Regions from separate parts of the Stenotrophomonas sp. genome, predicted to be linked through region 2. Evidence: riboswitches for the same ligand, from Rfam matches in the RefSeq annotation. Region 2 holds a riboswitch; the other holds the start of a gene.

Region 1 (7,845 bases), on a different contig from region 2:
CAGCACGCCACCGGTCAGTTCGGCGCCACGGATGCGCGCCTTCTCCACCTGCTGCATTTTCATCGTGGACGCATCGTAGGTGATCAGGTCATCGATGCGGGTCTCGTACACGTCCAGGCCCCAATGCCAGCCCTGGCCCTGCTGCGAAACACCGAGGTTGGCGCTCTTGGACTTCTCCGGCTTCAACGTCGGCACGCCGCTCCACGGGTCGTACAGGTCGCTGAAGGTCGGTGCCTTGAAGGCGGTGCCGTAGCTGGCATTGACGCGCAGGCCGTGGTCCAGCTGCATTGCCCAGCCGAGACTGCCGGTGGCGTGGTTGCCGAACTGCTGGTTGTCGTCGTTGCGCGCGCTGGCCTGCAGCTGGTGGCGGCCGAAGCGGCCCTGGTACTGCACGAATACACCGGTGTTGCGGCGGCTGTCGACAAGGTAGCCCGCGCTGCTGCCATCCAGGTTGTCTTCGCTCCAGTCCACGCCGGTGCTCAGCAGCTGGCTTCCGGTCAAGGTGAAGTCACCCTGCAGCGAGGCGCTGTCGCGGTGGGTCTGCGCGCTGCCGCGTGCGCCGAAGTCGCCGAAGTTGTCCGACTCGTTGTCGCTGCGGCCGACGTTGGCGGTGAAGGCCAGGCGCCCGGACGGGGTGTAGCGCACCTTGCCGGCCAGCACCTGCTGGCGGATTTCCGAGTAGTTGTAATAGCCGTCGTAGTGGTTCCTGCCGTCGGCGCGCAGCGCACTGCCTTCCACATTCCACTGGTCGTTGAAGGTGTAGCCGCCACGCAGGCTCTTGGACAGGTTGCGGTAGCCGTCGCGGTCGGGTTCGTCGGCGAAGCAGCCGGTGAACAGCGTCGCCGAGCCACGGCAGGCATCGACGCCATCGGAATGCTGGTAGGCGATGTCGGCGCCGAACCAGCCGCGTTCGGTGCCACCTCCGATGCCGCCGCTGGCTTCGCGCAGGCCGTTGCTGCCACCACCGAGCTGGAAGTGCGGAGCAAAATCGCCCTGGTTGCGGCGGGTGAAGATCTGGATCACGCCACCGATGGCGTCGGCGCCGTACAGGCTGGACTGCGGGCCGCGCACGATTTCCACGCGTTCGATCTGCGCCAGCGGCAGGTCCTGGTACATGGCCAGGCCGAGGTCGGCACTGTTGATGCGCACGCCATCGACCAGCACCACGGTGTGGCCCGAGTTGGTGCCGCGCAGGAACAGCGAGCTCTGCTTGCCGAGCCCGCCGGCATTGGTCAGGTTGATGCCGGCGCGGCCGCGCAGCAGTTCCTGCAACGAGGTGGCCTGACTGGATTCGATCTGCGCGCGGTCGATCACCTGGGCTGGTGCGATGCTGTCCTGCAGGGCGATCGGGGTGCGGGTGGCGGTGACCAGGATCTGGTCGAGCGCGGTGGTGTCATCGGCGGCCTGGGCCAGCGCGGGCAGGGCGGCCAGCACGGCCAGGGACAGCATTCGGGACTGCAGCTTCATGGGGGACTCCAGGTGCCACGCACGCCCGCGTGGCGAAGGGGAGGAGCCGCGAAGGCAGGCATGCGCCGACGCCGCAGCGCAGGCTGCGGTCATCCAGCGCCATGCCCACCGCACCGCGACCTGAGGCTTCCGGGCCGGTCTCCGGGCTTGCCGCCGGGTGGCGCGAGGCCACCGTCCAGGCGCCTTCCCATGCCTGCGGCACAGTGGCGTTGTTGCCTGGAACTGACGTGCTTACCGTTGCGGGGGCAGCGCCGGCCTGGCGTGGATTCACGCGTCACCGGCTTCCCGTTTCAACCTGCCGGCCATGGCCGCAGGTCACCTGGAAGTGCGCGCAGTCTACGGCATCGCAGGCGGCCCGTAGCGTCGAGCGTACCCGACTGCCTTTGCTGTGCCCTTAGAATGGTCCCTCGATCCCGTGGTGCCGTTGCCGATGTCCGCCCGTTTTCCGCTGTTCCCGCGTTGCCTGTACAGGACGCACGCATGATCCTCGACCTGGTCCGCCATGCCGGCAACGGTCGCGATGAGTTCCTCGATGGCCGCAGCGATCCACCGCAGCTGGCCCGCCTGCCGCAGGAACTGGTCGACGCCTACGCTGCGCAGCCCTGGGAACGGGTGATCAGTTCGCCGCGGCTGCGCTCGCTGCACACGGCGATGGCCCTGGCCACCCCGCGCGGGCTGGACGTGGAAGCGGAGGAGGAATGGGAAGAGCTGGATTTCGGCGATTGGGACGGGCAGTCGCTGTTCGACCTGCCGGAGGATGCACTGGCGGCCTTCCATGCCGATCCGCATGCATTCCCACCGCCCAACGGTGAAAGCTGGGGCCACTTCGAGCGGCGTATCGCGCGCGCGCTGGATCGACTGCTCGATGATGACGACCCGGTGCCGACGCTGGTGGTCAGCCATGGCGGCCCGCTGCGCATGGTGCTGTCGCAGGTCTGCGGCCTGCCGATGTCGCTGTGCTGGGCACTGCGCATCGACCACGGCACGCGCCTGCGGGTACGGCTGGAACGTGGCGAAGCCGGGCTGGCAGGCGAGCTGCTGGAACTGCAGCAGCCGTAACCCATCGGTAGTGCCGGCCGCTGGCCGGCAGTCTCGGGAACGCTGCGAAGATCATGCAGTTGCCGGCCAGCGGCCGGCACTACCAGGCCGTCAATCCTCGTCCGCATCCTCGGTCACGCTGTCTTCCGCGTCATCGTCGGCATCGAAGCGCTGCTCATGCACCGGACCCGACGCCGGGCCGGCCGCCTTCAGCGGATGCGCGGCGATGCGTGCTTCGTAATCCTGCACCAGCGCCTCACGCTGCGGCTCGCTCAGTTCCTGCCAGTGGCAGTCCAGCAGCGCGCCTTCCAGCGAGTACAGCAGGTTCAGGCTGGGCTTGAAGCCGGCGCGCTTGACCTTGACGAAGGCGCCGACTGCGCCGGTCGCAACCAGGTCCTCGCGGCTGCGCAGGCCGACCTGGCGCAGCCACGCTGCACTCTTGGGGCCGATGTTGCGCAGCTTCGGCGCGCTCATCCCAGCGCCTCGACGAACACGCGGGCGATGGCTTCCAGGCCGGCCTGGTCATCGGCATCGAAGCGGCCGATCTTGGGGCTGTCGATGTCGAACACGCCGATCAGTTCATCGCCGCGCAGCAGCGGCACCACCAGTTCCGAACGCGAGGCCGAATCGCAGGCGATATGGCCGGGGAAGGCATCGACGTCGTCCACGCGCTGGGTCACGCGCTGGCTGGCGGCGGCACCGCACACGCCCTTGTCCAGCGGGATGCGCACGCAGGCCGGCAGGCCCTGGAACGGGCCGACCACCAGTTCCTTGCCGTCGTACAGGTAGAAACCCACCCAGTTCAGGTCGGGCAGGGCGTGGTAGACCAGTGCGGAGAGGTTGGCCGCGTTGGCGATGCGGTCGGACTCGGCGTAGACCAGGCCACGGGCCTGTTCCAGCAGCTGGGCGTATTGTTCCGGCTTGCTGCCGGTAAGCGAGGCATTGGCGAACATGCCCGCAGTCTAGCAAGCGCGCCGGGCCGACGATAATGCACGCTCTGTTGCCCTGTTGGAGCCCATCGATGCCGTTGCCCGCTACGCTGCCGCCCGCCCTGTTCATTACCGGCACCGATACGGAGATCGGCAAGACCGCGGCCAGCACCGCGCTGCTGCATGCGCTGCGCCGGCGTGGCCTGCGCGCGGTGGGCATGAAACCGGTGGCCAGCGGCAGCGAAGACCTGGGGCAGGGCCTGCGCAACGAAGACGCGCTGGCGCTGCAGGCAGCCAGCTGGCCGGTGCCGGACTATGCCGATCTGAACCCGTATGCGCTGCGGCAGCCGCTGGCACCGGAGCTGGCCGCTGCCGAGGACGGCGTGCAGGTGGAACTGGCGCCGATCGTCGCTGCGTTCGCGCGACTGCGCGCACAGGCCGACATCGTGGTGGTGGAAGGCGTCGGTGGGTGGCTGGCGCCGGTCTCGGCCACGCTGGACCAGCTGGACCTGGTGCGAGCACTGCAGTTGCCGGTGCTGCTGGTGGTGGGCATGCGGCTGGGCTGCGTCAACCATGCGCGGCTGACTGCGCAGTCGCTGCAGGCCAGCGGCGTGCAGTGCCTGGGCTGGATCGGCAACCACATCGACCCTGCGATGCAGCGCCAGGATGAGAACATCGCCACGTTGCAGCAGCGCCTGCCGATGCCGTGCTGGGGACGGCTGCCGCATCTGCCGGGTGCGGATGGCGAAGCGCTGAGCGCGCACCTGCTCGAGTGATCCTGGGTAGTGCCGACCGCTGGCCGGCAACCGCATCCACCCGGTGATCCCGATGTTGCCGGCCAGCGGCCGGCACTACCGTGCTGCGGCCGCCAGCTCCCGCGCGATCGCGCCCAGTCGTTCCACCGCGCCGATGAAGCGCGCATCCAGGGTCTGGCAGCACGACAGCCGCAGGCAGTGGCGGTATCGCGCGCCACGTGAATAGACCTGGCCGGGCATGAACACGATGTCCTCCTGCAGCGCTCGCTCGAACAGCTCGCGCGTATCCACGCCCGGCAGTTCCAGCCACAGCAGGAATCCGCCCTGCGGTTCGGTGGCGCGGGTGCCGGCTGGGAAGTGCTCGGCCACCAGCTGGCGCAGCCGTCCCACCTGTTCGCGGTACAGCCGGCGCATGCGATGCAGGTGGTGCTCGTAGCTGCCCGCTTCCAGATACGCCGCGACCGCGTCACCGAGCAGCTGCGGCTCGCCGCCGGTGGACTGGAATTTCAGCAGCGCGATGCGCTCGGCGAAGCGGCCGCCATCCAGCCAGCCGATGCGGTAATCCGGCGCCAGTGTCTTGGAGAAACCTCCGACCACCATCACCCAGCCGTCGCGATCGAAGGCCTTCAGCAGGGGCGCCGGCGGTTCGCAGAACTGCAGCTCGGCGTACACCGCGTCCTCGATCAGCGGCAGCTGCCGTGCGTTGACCAGCTCGGCCAGGCGCTGCTTGGCGGCGGTCGGCATGGTGCAGCCGAGCGGGTTGTGCACGGTCGGCATCACCACCAGTGCGGCCAGCGGTGTGTGCTGCAGCAGCGCGTCCAGCGCGTCCACATCCAGTCCGTGCTGCGGATGGGTGGGCAGCTCGATGGCCTGCAGGCCGAGGTTGGCCAGCAACGGATACAGGTTGAAGTAGGACGGTGCCTCGATGCCGACCGCATCACCGGGCTGGGTGACCGCGCGCAGCGCCAGCTGCAGGCCCTCCATCGCACCATGGGTCAGCAGCAGGCGTTCGCTGTGGGTGTGCAGCCCCATGCGCGGGCCACGCCGCACGATCTGCGCCAGCAGCCGTGGCGAGCCGTTGGGGCGCGCGTAGGTCTCCACCGTCTGCTGGCCGTGGCGCAGCACCTGTGCGGTATGCCGGGCCAGCTGCGCGCCCGGATAGAACTGGCGCCCGCGCGGACCGGCAAAGGCCAGGTCGATCACACCGGGGCGGCGCTGTGCTTCCAGCACGCGGGCCATCAGCACCTGCTGCAGTGGTGCGGTGGGTGCGGACGGGGTATCACGCAGCGAACGCTCTGGCACCGACAAGCGCGGCGCCACCTCGAAGCCGGCTTTGGGCCGCGGAATGACCAGGCCGGCGTCCTCCAGCTGGCGATAGGCGGCAATCACCGTGTTCAGGCTGAGCCTGCGCTGCAGGGCCATCTGCCGCAGCGAAGGCAGGCGGCTGCCAACCGGAAGGCGTCCGCCGTGGATGGCCTCGGCCAGCTCATCGGACAGCCGTTGGTAGCGGGGTGGGATCATCGCGCTCTGGTCATCTGTATCCATCGAATTTCCCACCATCTGGTGCTGTACCCATGATGATGGCGAGCCTAGCATGTCGTTGTCGGCCGGGCCTGATCGGGGCACGGCCGATACTTCCCAAACGCACGGCTGGATGGCCGTGCGTCTTTTTCTGTGTGTAGAGCCGAGCCCATGCTCGGCTGCACTCCCGCCAACAGCAGCCGAGCGTGGGCTCGGCTCTACAGAGAGCACCGCCGAGCGTCGGTCAGCCCAAGGGGGAATGCCGGCTACCGCATCGGCACCAGCACCGCCTCGCGCCGGTACAGCGCCGGGAACTGCCTGCCCAGCGCGGCCAGCTTCGGTGCGTCGTAGTAGCGGATGTAGGCCGCCTGCGGGTAGTTGGTCATGTAGTTCTGGTGGTAGCTCTCGGCCGGGTAGAAGCGTTGGCCGCTGACCAGCTGGGTGACGATCGGCGCGCGGTAGCTGCCGGCCTGGCCGAGCTGGGCGATGTAGGCGCGGCTGGCAGCCTGCTGGCGTGCGTCGTCACTGAAGATCGCCGAGCGGTATTGGCTGCCGTGGTCCGGCCCCTGCCGATTGAGCTGGGTCGGGTCGTGCACCACCGAGAAGAACACCTGCATCAGCTGCCCGTAGCTGACCTGGCGCGGGTCGTAGTCGATCTTCACTGCTTCGGCATGGCCGGTCTGGCCACCGCTGACGCGCTCATAACGCGCATTGGCCGCACTGCCACCGATGTAGCCGGACACGGCATTGCTCACGCCCTTGACGTGCTGGAACACGCCCTGCACACCCCAGAAGCAACCACCGGCGAACACCACGCTGGCGTGGCTGGCGTCATCGCGGAACGCCGCATCGCCGGTGGGGGCCGGCAGTGCCTGGATCTGCGCGCTGGCCTCGACCGGCGCCGCAATCGCGCCGTGGTCAACCAGCAGCACACCGGCAATCAAGGCCGTGGCCACCAGGCCGGCCACACCGGCGGCGATGCCCTGTTCAAAGGAGAGTTTCATCATGTCCTCCCGGTTCAACCGAAGGTGAAGGCATAGGCCTGCACGCCCGCATCGAGGAACTCGATCTCGAAGCGATGCGGACCGACTGCGCCGCGCTGGCGCACCAGCTGGTACAGGCGGTGCTCGTCGACCACGCCACTGCCATCGGCACCAACATCACTGCCGGCATCGGCGGCGGGCAGCGCTTTGCCGTCCAGCCAGACGCGGAAGCGCACCGGCCTGCCGTCCTCGCTCGGTGCCAGCACCAGGTGCAGGTCGCGCGCATGGAACTGGAAGGCGATGCGGCCGCCGGCCTGCTGCAGCTGTGCGGCCTCATCGGTGACGGTCCAGCGCCCGGACAGCCCCCACTGGTTCAACGCCAGGGTGGCCGGCAGCGTGTAGTCGAACGCGGCGTCGCTGCGCTGCCCGCCGGGCGAGGCGAACTGCTCGGCGCGGGCGTGGCCCAGGTAGGTTTCCGGCGAACGCAGGTTGCCCATGTCGGCCTGCACGGCCACGCCCTTCAGGCCGGCGGCAGCGGGATCGGCCGGTGGCGGCAGATTGGTCTGCCCGGCTTCGGTCAGCAGGCGACGGATCATCTGTTCCGAGCGCGCATAGTTGCCCTCGCCGAACTGGTGGCCGCGGATATTGCCCTGCGCGTCGACGAAGTACTGCGCCGGCCAGTAGCGGTTGTTGAAGGCGCGCCAGATCGTGTACTGGTTGTCCAGCGCCACCGGGTACTCGACCTTCAGCTGCTGCACCGCTTTCATCACGTTGCGTGGGTCACGCTCGAAGGCGAACTCCGGCGTGTGCACGCCGACCACCACCAGGCCGTGGTCGCGGTAGCGTCGCTCCCATTCGTGCACGAACGGCATCGCGCGCAGGCAGTTGATGCAGGAATAGGTCCAGAAATCGACCAGAACCACCTTGCCGCGCAGCTGCTGTGCACTCAGCGGCGGGCTGTTGAGCCAGCCAGTGGCACCGTCCAGCGCGGGCAGCGTGCCCTCCACCGGCAGCGCTGCATCGGCACCGGCATTGGCGCCGGCCATCATCATCGGCGGTGCCGCCGGCTGCGCGCCGGGCACTGCATCCAGCAGGCGTTGCTCGATACGGGCGGTGCTGACCGTGGACAAGCGGGTCAGCAGGCCGGTATCC
Region 2 (7,845 bases):
CGCCCACTGACACCGGCGGTGCAGAAGAAGCTGGGAGAGGTGCTGGGCGACGTTTCCTCGCTGTTCGATGACGATGAGCCCGCCGCCCTGCAGGAGGCGCTGGGCGAAACCCTGCGCGACCTGGGCCTGGCCGAGGTCAGCGCGACCGAACTGCGCGCCCTGGCCGGCAACCTGCCGCAGGTCAGCCGCGCGCTGTTGGACCTGCACCGTCGTCACCTGGCGCTGCGCGAGCACGCGGCCGCACTGGAGTTCCAGCTGGGCGAGCCCGGCGCCGGCAGCACCCTGCCGGCCGGCGACCAGGTGCGCGAGTTCTTCAACCGCATGCACAACCACATTCCCGAACTGGACGAACTGGCCGAACGCCTGTTCGCCGAGTGGGGGCTGTCGCCCGGGCATGTGGCACCGCGGCTGCGCCAGCTGCTGGCCGACCGCCATGGCGTGCTGGTGGAAGTGGCCGCACTGCAGGCCGGGCGCGAAAAGCGGCACTACGATGCCGGTGCGCGGCGGCTGTGGCTGCCCGATTACCTGGAGCCCGGACAGCAGGCGTTCCAGATGGCGGCCGAGCTGGCCCTGCACGGCTACCTGCCGCAGATCGATGCGGTGGTGGCGCGCGCCGGGTTCACCGATGAGGCACGCATCGCGCAGGCGCGGATCGGTCTCTCCAACTATTTCGCCGGTGCGCTGGTGATGCCGTACATGCGCTTCCTGCGTGCAGCCGAAACCAGCAGCTACGACATCGAACTGCTGGCGCACCAGTTCGGCGTCGGCTTCGAAGCGGTCTGCCACCGGCTGAGCACGCTGGCACGGCGCAGCGCGCCCGGCCTGCCGTTCTTCTTCATCCGCGTGGATCGGGCGGGCAACGTCTCAAAGCGCCATTCGGCCACCGATTTCCACTTCTCGCAGGTGGGTGGATCGTGCCCGCTGTGGATCGTCTACGAGGCGTTCAACCAACCCGGGCGCATCCTCACCCAGACCGCGCGCATGCCCGATGGCCGCCGTCATTTCTGGCTGGCGCGGCAGGTCAGCAGTGGCCCGGTCGGCCATGGCCAACCGCGCAAGACCTTCGCGGTGGCGCTGGGCTGCGACCTGCAGCATGCCGAACGCCTGGTGTATTCACTGGGGCTGGATGTGCAGAGCCCGGGCAATTCGGTATCGATCGGCCCGGGGTGCCGGGTATGCCCGCGCGAGGACTGCATGCAGCGCGCGTTCGCGCAGTTGCCGGGGCGGTAGGGGGTTCTGCAGGGCTGCGCCCTGCACCCGTGGTAGCGCCGGCCGCTGGCCGGCAAGAGCAGCAACCACTGCGGGGTCAGATCCGTTTTCCTGCGGAAACGGATCTGACCCCGATTCGACCGCAGGATCGGGTCAGTAGATCGGGGTCACCTTCATCTGCGGCAGCGGACGCGGTGCGCCGTCGGTGAGGTCGGGGCCGAGGTCCTCCCAGGTGCGGCCCTGCTCGACCATCAAGCCCCACAACTGCTGCGAGGCCAGCCGTTTGTCTTCCGAGCCCAGCTTGTACGACGGTGGCGTCGGCTGACCGCTGGCGACCATCGCGTACGCCGCGCGGTAGGCCAGCACCTGCTGCGCCGGATCATCGGTGCGCGCCACTTCCAGCGTGTAGCGCTGGTAGGCCGAGGCCAGGTTGCGCCAGCGGATCCAGTAGTGGTTCTCGAACGAGAACGAACAGAAGCGCGCACCGGCCAGGCTGCCCTTGTCGGCGATGCGGGAGAGTACCTCCTGCGGCATGTCCAGGTTCATGCCGCCTTCGTCGCCCTGCAGGCTGACGTGCACGATGCGGTCGCGGTAGCCCGGTGCGCGCGCCTGCAGCAGGTCGCGCCAGTTCTGCATGGTCGCCACCACCGCGAACAGGAAACGACCCAGCTCGGCTGCGGCCAGTGGCGTGGCGATGGACTGGTAATGCCGTTGCCAGCCGTGGCGGTTTTCGGTGGGCAGGAACACCGCATGTTCCAGCGCCTGGCGGCCACCGCTGCCCTGGCTCACCGCTTCGGCGTGCTGTGGATAGACCAGGTTGATGGCGAAGGTCGGCCAGCGCGGCAGCGCGGCGTCGAACAGATGGATCGGGAAGTTGCTGCTGATGCCGCCATCGGAGAACCAGCAGATGCGGAAGGCGGTGATCACCGGGCCGCAGGTCTGCCCGGCACTGGTCAGCCCTTCCATGCTGTCGGCAACGTTGTGCTCCTGGTCGGCTGCGGGGGCGGTCGGTTCGCAGCGTCGTTCGCGGCGTGAGGGTTCATGCAGCGGCACCGCGCTGATCAGCAGCGGGAAGCTCAGGCTCATGCGCGTGGCCACCAGCACCGGCAGCTTCGGGCCCTGTGGCAGGTGGTAGTACTGCCGCCCGTCCACCTCCAGCGGCGGGCCGGCCTGGCTCACCAGCCACTGCACCACGCCGGCGGGGAACAGCTGCTCGAACTCCTCGCGCAGGAACCAGAACTGCGCACCGCCCAGCGGCAGCGTGCGCGGCTCATTGTGCGAGATGCAGGTGGTGATCATCTGCAGGCTGATCGCATGCGGGCTGTCCGGCTCACCGGCGTAGCGCGGCGCATCGTGCAGGTCGGCGAAGGTCAACGGTGCATCCAGCGGCTTGCCCGACAGCTGCTGCAGGCATTCATGCAACCACTCGGTCAGCGCCGGCCTGCGTGGATCGCGGCTGAGGCCGCTGCACAGGCCCAGCAGGTTGCGACGCGCCACCCGCGCGACCCGCAGCGCGGCACCAGCCACACCCGCACCGTAGGCGCACAGCAGTGATGGCAGCAGCGTGGCGGCCACGCCGCTCCAGCCACCGCCCCACCAGCCCAGGCCGAGCAGCAGCGCCAGCGACACCAGCACTTCCAGCGGCGCGATCTCGAATACCGCAACGGCCAGGCACAGCAGTTTGTGCGGCAGGCGGGCATTGCCGGTCAGCACCACCAGCAGCCGATAGGCCGCGCGCGCGCCGCGCGCCGGCTGGAACAGGCTGTAGATGAAGCCGCGCCGGGACAGCTGTGCCGACACCGCCGACAGCCCGCCATAGCCTGCATCGCCGGGCAGCTGCTCGCCGGCCTGCTGGCGGCGATCGCCACAGGCCGCTGCAGCCGCCACCGCTGCCGCAATGGCGCCGGCTGAAGTGCCGCCGATGCTCTTGAAGCGATACTCGCGGGCCAGCGCCAGTACCGCATTGGGGTACACGATGCCGCTGGTGATGCCGCCTTTCATGACCAGATCGCAGTACTTGTCCGCCACTGTCTTGCCCCCGAGCATGCCGTCCGCCGCGTGGGTTGCAGTATGGCGCAGGGGCTTCTCAGGGCCTGAGAACAACGGCGCAGTCCGCGCACGCAATGCGCCGTTCAGCAGAAAGCACGGCTGCAGGCTTGACCCGCCCCGCCATCGGCGTAGCATCTGCAGCAAGCCAAGGGACAGACCCGCGGCTGCCACAACGACATGAGGGATTCTCATGGAATTCGACTATCTCGTCTTCATCGGGCGATTCGAGCCCTTCCACAACGGCCACGCCGCCGTTGCCCGCCTGGCCCTGAGCCGGGCCCGCAAGCTGATCTTCCTGGTCGGCTCTGCCGATACCCCCCGCAGCCTGCGCAATCCCTGGACCGTGGCCGAACGCGCCGTGATGATCCAGGCGGCCCTCGACGGCCACACCGACCGTCTGCTGATCCGCCCGCTGCGTGACCACCTGTACAACGAAGCACAGTGGATCGCCAACGTGCAGCGCCAGGTGGCTGACGCCCTGCGCAACGACGGTGCCGCCGCCGATGCCAGGGTAGGCCTGATCGGCATGGACAAGGATGCGTCCAGCTACTACCTGCGCGAGTTCCCGCAGTGGCCGCTGGTGGACGTGCAGCACACCGCCACCCTGTCGGCCACCGAGCTGCGGCGCTACCTGTTCGAGGCCGGCGACGTCGACTTCCACGGCGCGCTGCTGATGCTGCGTGGCAATGTGCCGGCGCCGGTGTACGACATGCTCGAAGCGTTCCGCAAGAGTGCGCCTGCGTATGGCCAGCTGGTGGCCGAGTACCGCTTCATCGAACAGTACAAGGCCGCCTGGAAGGATGCGCCCTACGCGCCCACCTTCGTCACCACCGATGCGGTGGTGGTGCATTCGGGCCACGTGCTGCTGGTGCGTCGCCGCTCGGAACCCGGCAAGGGGCTGTGGGCATTGCCCGGCGGCTTCGTCGGCCAGGAACAGAGCCTGCTCGACAGCTGCCTGCGCGAACTGCGCGAGGAAACCCGCCTGAAGATTCCGTTGCCGGTGTTGAAGGGGTCGCTGAAGGGCCAGCAGGTGTTCGACCACCCGGACCGCAGCCAGCGTGGCCGCACCATCACCCACGGTTTCCACTTCGAGTTTCCGGCCGGCGAGCTGCCGCCGGTGCGCGGTGGCGACGATGCCGACAAGGCACGCTGGATACCGGTGAGTGAAGCACTGGACATGGGCCCTCAGCTGTTCGAAGACCACCTGCACATCCTGGAGTACTTCCTCGGCCGCGGCTGACCGGCCCGGCTTTCCCACTGGCGGATAGACCGCCGGTGCCACCCGACGCGAAGGAGCTTCCGTCATGCACTACCTCGATAATCTTCTCCTCAACACCGACAGCTACAAGGCCAGCCATTGGCTGCAGTACCCGCCGGGTACCGATGCCACGTTCTTCTACGTCGAATCACGTGGCGGCCTGCACGATCGCACGGTGTTCTTCGGCCTGCAGGCGATCCTCAAGGACGCGCTGGCACGACCGGTCACCCACGCCGACATCGACGACGCTGCGGCGGTATTCGCCGCGCATGGCGAACCGTTCAACGAGGCCGGCTGGCGCGATATCGTCGACCGGCTTGGCGGCCACCTGCCGGTGCGCATCCGCGCCGTTCCCGAGGGCAGCGTGGTGCCCACCCACCAGGCACTGATGACCATCGAGTCGACCGATCCGGCCGCGTTCTGGGTGCCGTCGTACCTGGAAACGCTGCTGCTGCGCGTGTGGTATCCGGTCACCGTGGCCACCATCAGCTGGCACGCACGGCAGACCATCGCCGCGTTCCTGCAGCAGACCAGCGACGACCCGCAGGGGCAGCTACCGTTCAAGCTGCACGACTTCGGCGCGCGCGGTGTATCGAGCCTGGAATCGGCCGCGCTGGGCGGTGCCGCACACCTGGTCAACTTCCTCGGCACCGATACCGTATCGGCGCTGTGCCTGGCGCGCGCGCACTATCACGCGCCGATGGCCGGCTATTCGATTCCCGCCGCCGAGCACAGCACCATCACCAGCTGGGGCCGCGAGCGCGAGGTGGACGCCTACCGCAACATGCTGCGCCAGTTCGGCACGCCCGGTGCGATCGTGGCGGTGGTATCGGACAGCTATGACATCTACCGCGCCATCAGCGAGCACTGGGGTACCACCCTGCGCGATGACGTGATCGCCTCGGGCGCCACCCTGGTCATCCGCCCCGACTCGGGCGACCCGGTGGAGGTGGTTGCCGAAAGCCTGCGCCGGCTGGATGAAGCGTTCGGCCACACCCTCAACGGCAAGGGCTACCGCGTGCTCAACCACGTGCGGGTGATCCAGGGCGATGGCATCAACCCGGATACCATCCGCACCATCCTGCAACGCATCACCGACGACGGCTACGCCGCCGACAACGTAGCCTTCGGCATGGGCGGTGCGCTGCTGCAGCGGCTGGACCGCGATACGCAGAAGTTCGCACTGAAGTGCTCGGCGGCGCGGGTCGAGGGTGAGTGGATCGACGTCTACAAGGATCCGGTCACCGACGCCGGCAAGGCCAGCAAGCGTGGCCGCATGCGCCTGCTGCGCCGCCTGGACGATGGCAGCCTGCATACGGTGCCACTGCCGGCCAACGGCGACGACACCCTGCCGGACGGCTTCGAGGACGCAATGGTGACCGTGTGGGAGAACGGCCGCCTGCTGCACGACCAGCGGCTGGACGACATCCGCACGCGGGCGGCCGTGGGGCATTGAAGGTGCATCCCGACCGGGGTCAGAGCCCGCTGCGTGGCAGCGGGATCCGACCCCTTCCTTCCGCTGGGGTCGGATCCCGTTGCAGCGTAGCGGGTTCTGACCCCTGCGCTCTTGACCGGCGCCACCAACAGGTCCACCTTGCACACGCCGAAGGTATCCCTCCCATCGCTGCGGCGCGGGGAGGGATTTAAACGGGAATCCGGTGAAGGCGCCTCGCGCGTCCATTCCGGAGCTGCCCCGCAGCGGTGAATGGAAACGAATCCTGCCAACAGCACTGGGCTCGCGCCTGGGAAGCGGCGGGTAGTAGGTGGGCTGCGGCCCGTGTCCATCAGCCCGAATACCGGCCCCGGCCGGGGGACACGACCGTCCCCTGACTCGACCTGGAATCTCCGCGGGGAGGTTGCCGGGGCCGTCGTCGTCCTGCGCGTGCAGGCGGTGTGGCCGCGCGCGTCCTGTTCACGGTATCCGGCCAGACCCGTTCACCCACGCGCTGATGCATGGGCCACCGCCGTTGCCGGCGGTCCATGCGGTACCTGACGATGACCGAGCTCCAACGCCCCACCCTGACCCTGCCCGCCGACGGCAAGCGCCTGCTGCTGCATTCGTGCTGCGCGCCCTGTTCCGGCGAAGTGATGGAGGCGATCACCGCCTCCGGGATCGACTACGCGATCTTCTTCTACAACCCCAACATCCACCCGGTGAAGGAATACGAGCTGCGCAAGCAGGAGAACATCCGCTTCGCCGAGCAGCACGGCATTCCTTTCATCGACTGCGACTACGACACCGACAACTGGTTCAGCCGTGCGCGGGGCATGGAAAACGAACCCGAACGCGGTATCCGCTGCACGATGTGCTTCGACATGCGTTTCGAGCGCACCGCGCTGTATGCGCACGAGCACGGCTACGACACCATCAGTTCGTCGCTGGGCATCTCGCGCTGGAAGAACATGGCGCAGATCAACGACTGCGGGATCCGTGCGGCGTCGCGCTATGAAGGCCTGCAGTACTGGGACTACAACTGGCGCAAGGGCGGCGGCGCCAGCCGCATGATCGAGATCAGCAAGCGCGAGCAGTTCTACCAGCAGGAATACTGCGGCTGCGTGTACTCGCTTCGCGATGCCAACCGCCATCGCCGCGAGAATGGCCGCGAGCGGATCAGGATCGGCCTGCTGTACTACGGGCAGGACGCTGGGACGCCACAGGGCGATTGACGTGCAGGCATGGGGCGGCCACGCTGGTCGCCCCTTCTGTTGTAGCGGACCTGCCATGACCGCCCTGCCCGCCGATGTCGCCCTGCTGGTGATCGACCTGCAGCCGGACTTCATGCCCGGTGGCGCCTTGGCCTGCGACCAGGGCGATGCGCTGGTGGCACCGATCGCCGATCTGTTGGCGCAGCGCCGCTACCGCACCGTGGTGGCGACCCAGGACTGGCACCCGGCCGACCATGCCTCGTTCGCCAGCCAGCACCCCGGCCAACGCCCCTTCGAGACCATCCTGCTGCACGCGCAGCCGCAGACGCTGTGGCCGGACCACTGCGTGCAGGGCAGCGCCGGTGCCGCGCTGCACCCGGGCGTGGACTGGACCGTGGCCGACCTGATCCTGCGCAAGGGCACGCGCCAACAGGTGGATTCGTACAGCGCCTTCCGCGAGAACCATGGCCCAGATGGCGAGCGCCCGGCCACCGGCCTGGCCGGCTGGCTGCACGAGCGCCGCATCCGCGAAGTGCACGTGTGCGGCCTGGCCCGCGACTACTGCGTGCTGTGGAGCGCGCAGGATGCGGTGAAGTCCGGCTTCCGGGTGAAGTTCCTGTGGGACCTGACCCGGCCGGTGACCGAAGCCAACGACGCGATGGTGCGCGATGCGCTGGGCAAGG

Evidence for each region. A riboswitch is a leader RNA that binds a small molecule or an ion and turns the genes downstream of it on or off. The one in region 2 is predicted to bind cobalamin.
Region 1: linked by a shared signal. The riboswitch ahead of btuB (TonB-dependent vitamin B12 receptor) and the one ahead of AC5JLE_RS07610 (epoxyqueuosine reductase QueH) in region 2 are both predicted to bind cobalamin.

What each region holds. Positions count from the first base shown of each region.
Region 1 covers NZ_JCACKF010000031.1:26,563-34,407, forward strand. The annotation lists gene btuB (TonB-dependent vitamin B12 receptor) at 1-1,467, opposite strand, end outside; cobalamin riboswitch at 1,583-1,805, opposite strand; gene AC5JLE_RS12260 (histidine phosphatase family protein) at 1,948-2,526, shown strand; gene AC5JLE_RS12265 (TfoX/Sxy family protein) at 2,617-2,979, opposite strand; gene AC5JLE_RS12270 (GAF domain-containing protein) at 2,976-3,458, opposite strand; gene bioD (dethiobiotin synthase) at 3,527-4,210, shown strand; gene AC5JLE_RS12280 (aminotransferase-like domain-containing protein) at 4,286-5,734, opposite strand; gene msrA (peptide-methionine (S)-S-oxide reductase MsrA) at 5,977-6,714, opposite strand; gene AC5JLE_RS12290 (cytochrome c biogenesis protein DipZ) at 6,729-7,845, opposite strand, start outside.
Region 2 covers NZ_JCACKF010000018.1:116-7,960, reverse strand. The annotation lists gene AC5JLE_RS07630 (helix-turn-helix domain-containing protein) at 1-1,230, shown strand, start outside; gene AC5JLE_RS07625 (patatin-like phospholipase family protein) at 1,363-3,255, opposite strand; gene AC5JLE_RS07620 (bifunctional nicotinamide-nucleotide adenylyltransferase/Nudix hydroxylase) at 3,449-4,498, shown strand; gene AC5JLE_RS07615 (nicotinate phosphoribosyltransferase) at 4,563-5,972, shown strand; cobalamin riboswitch at 6,106-6,335, shown strand; gene AC5JLE_RS07610 (epoxyqueuosine reductase QueH) at 6,497-7,183, shown strand; gene pncA (bifunctional nicotinamidase/pyrazinamidase) at 7,239-7,845, shown strand, end outside.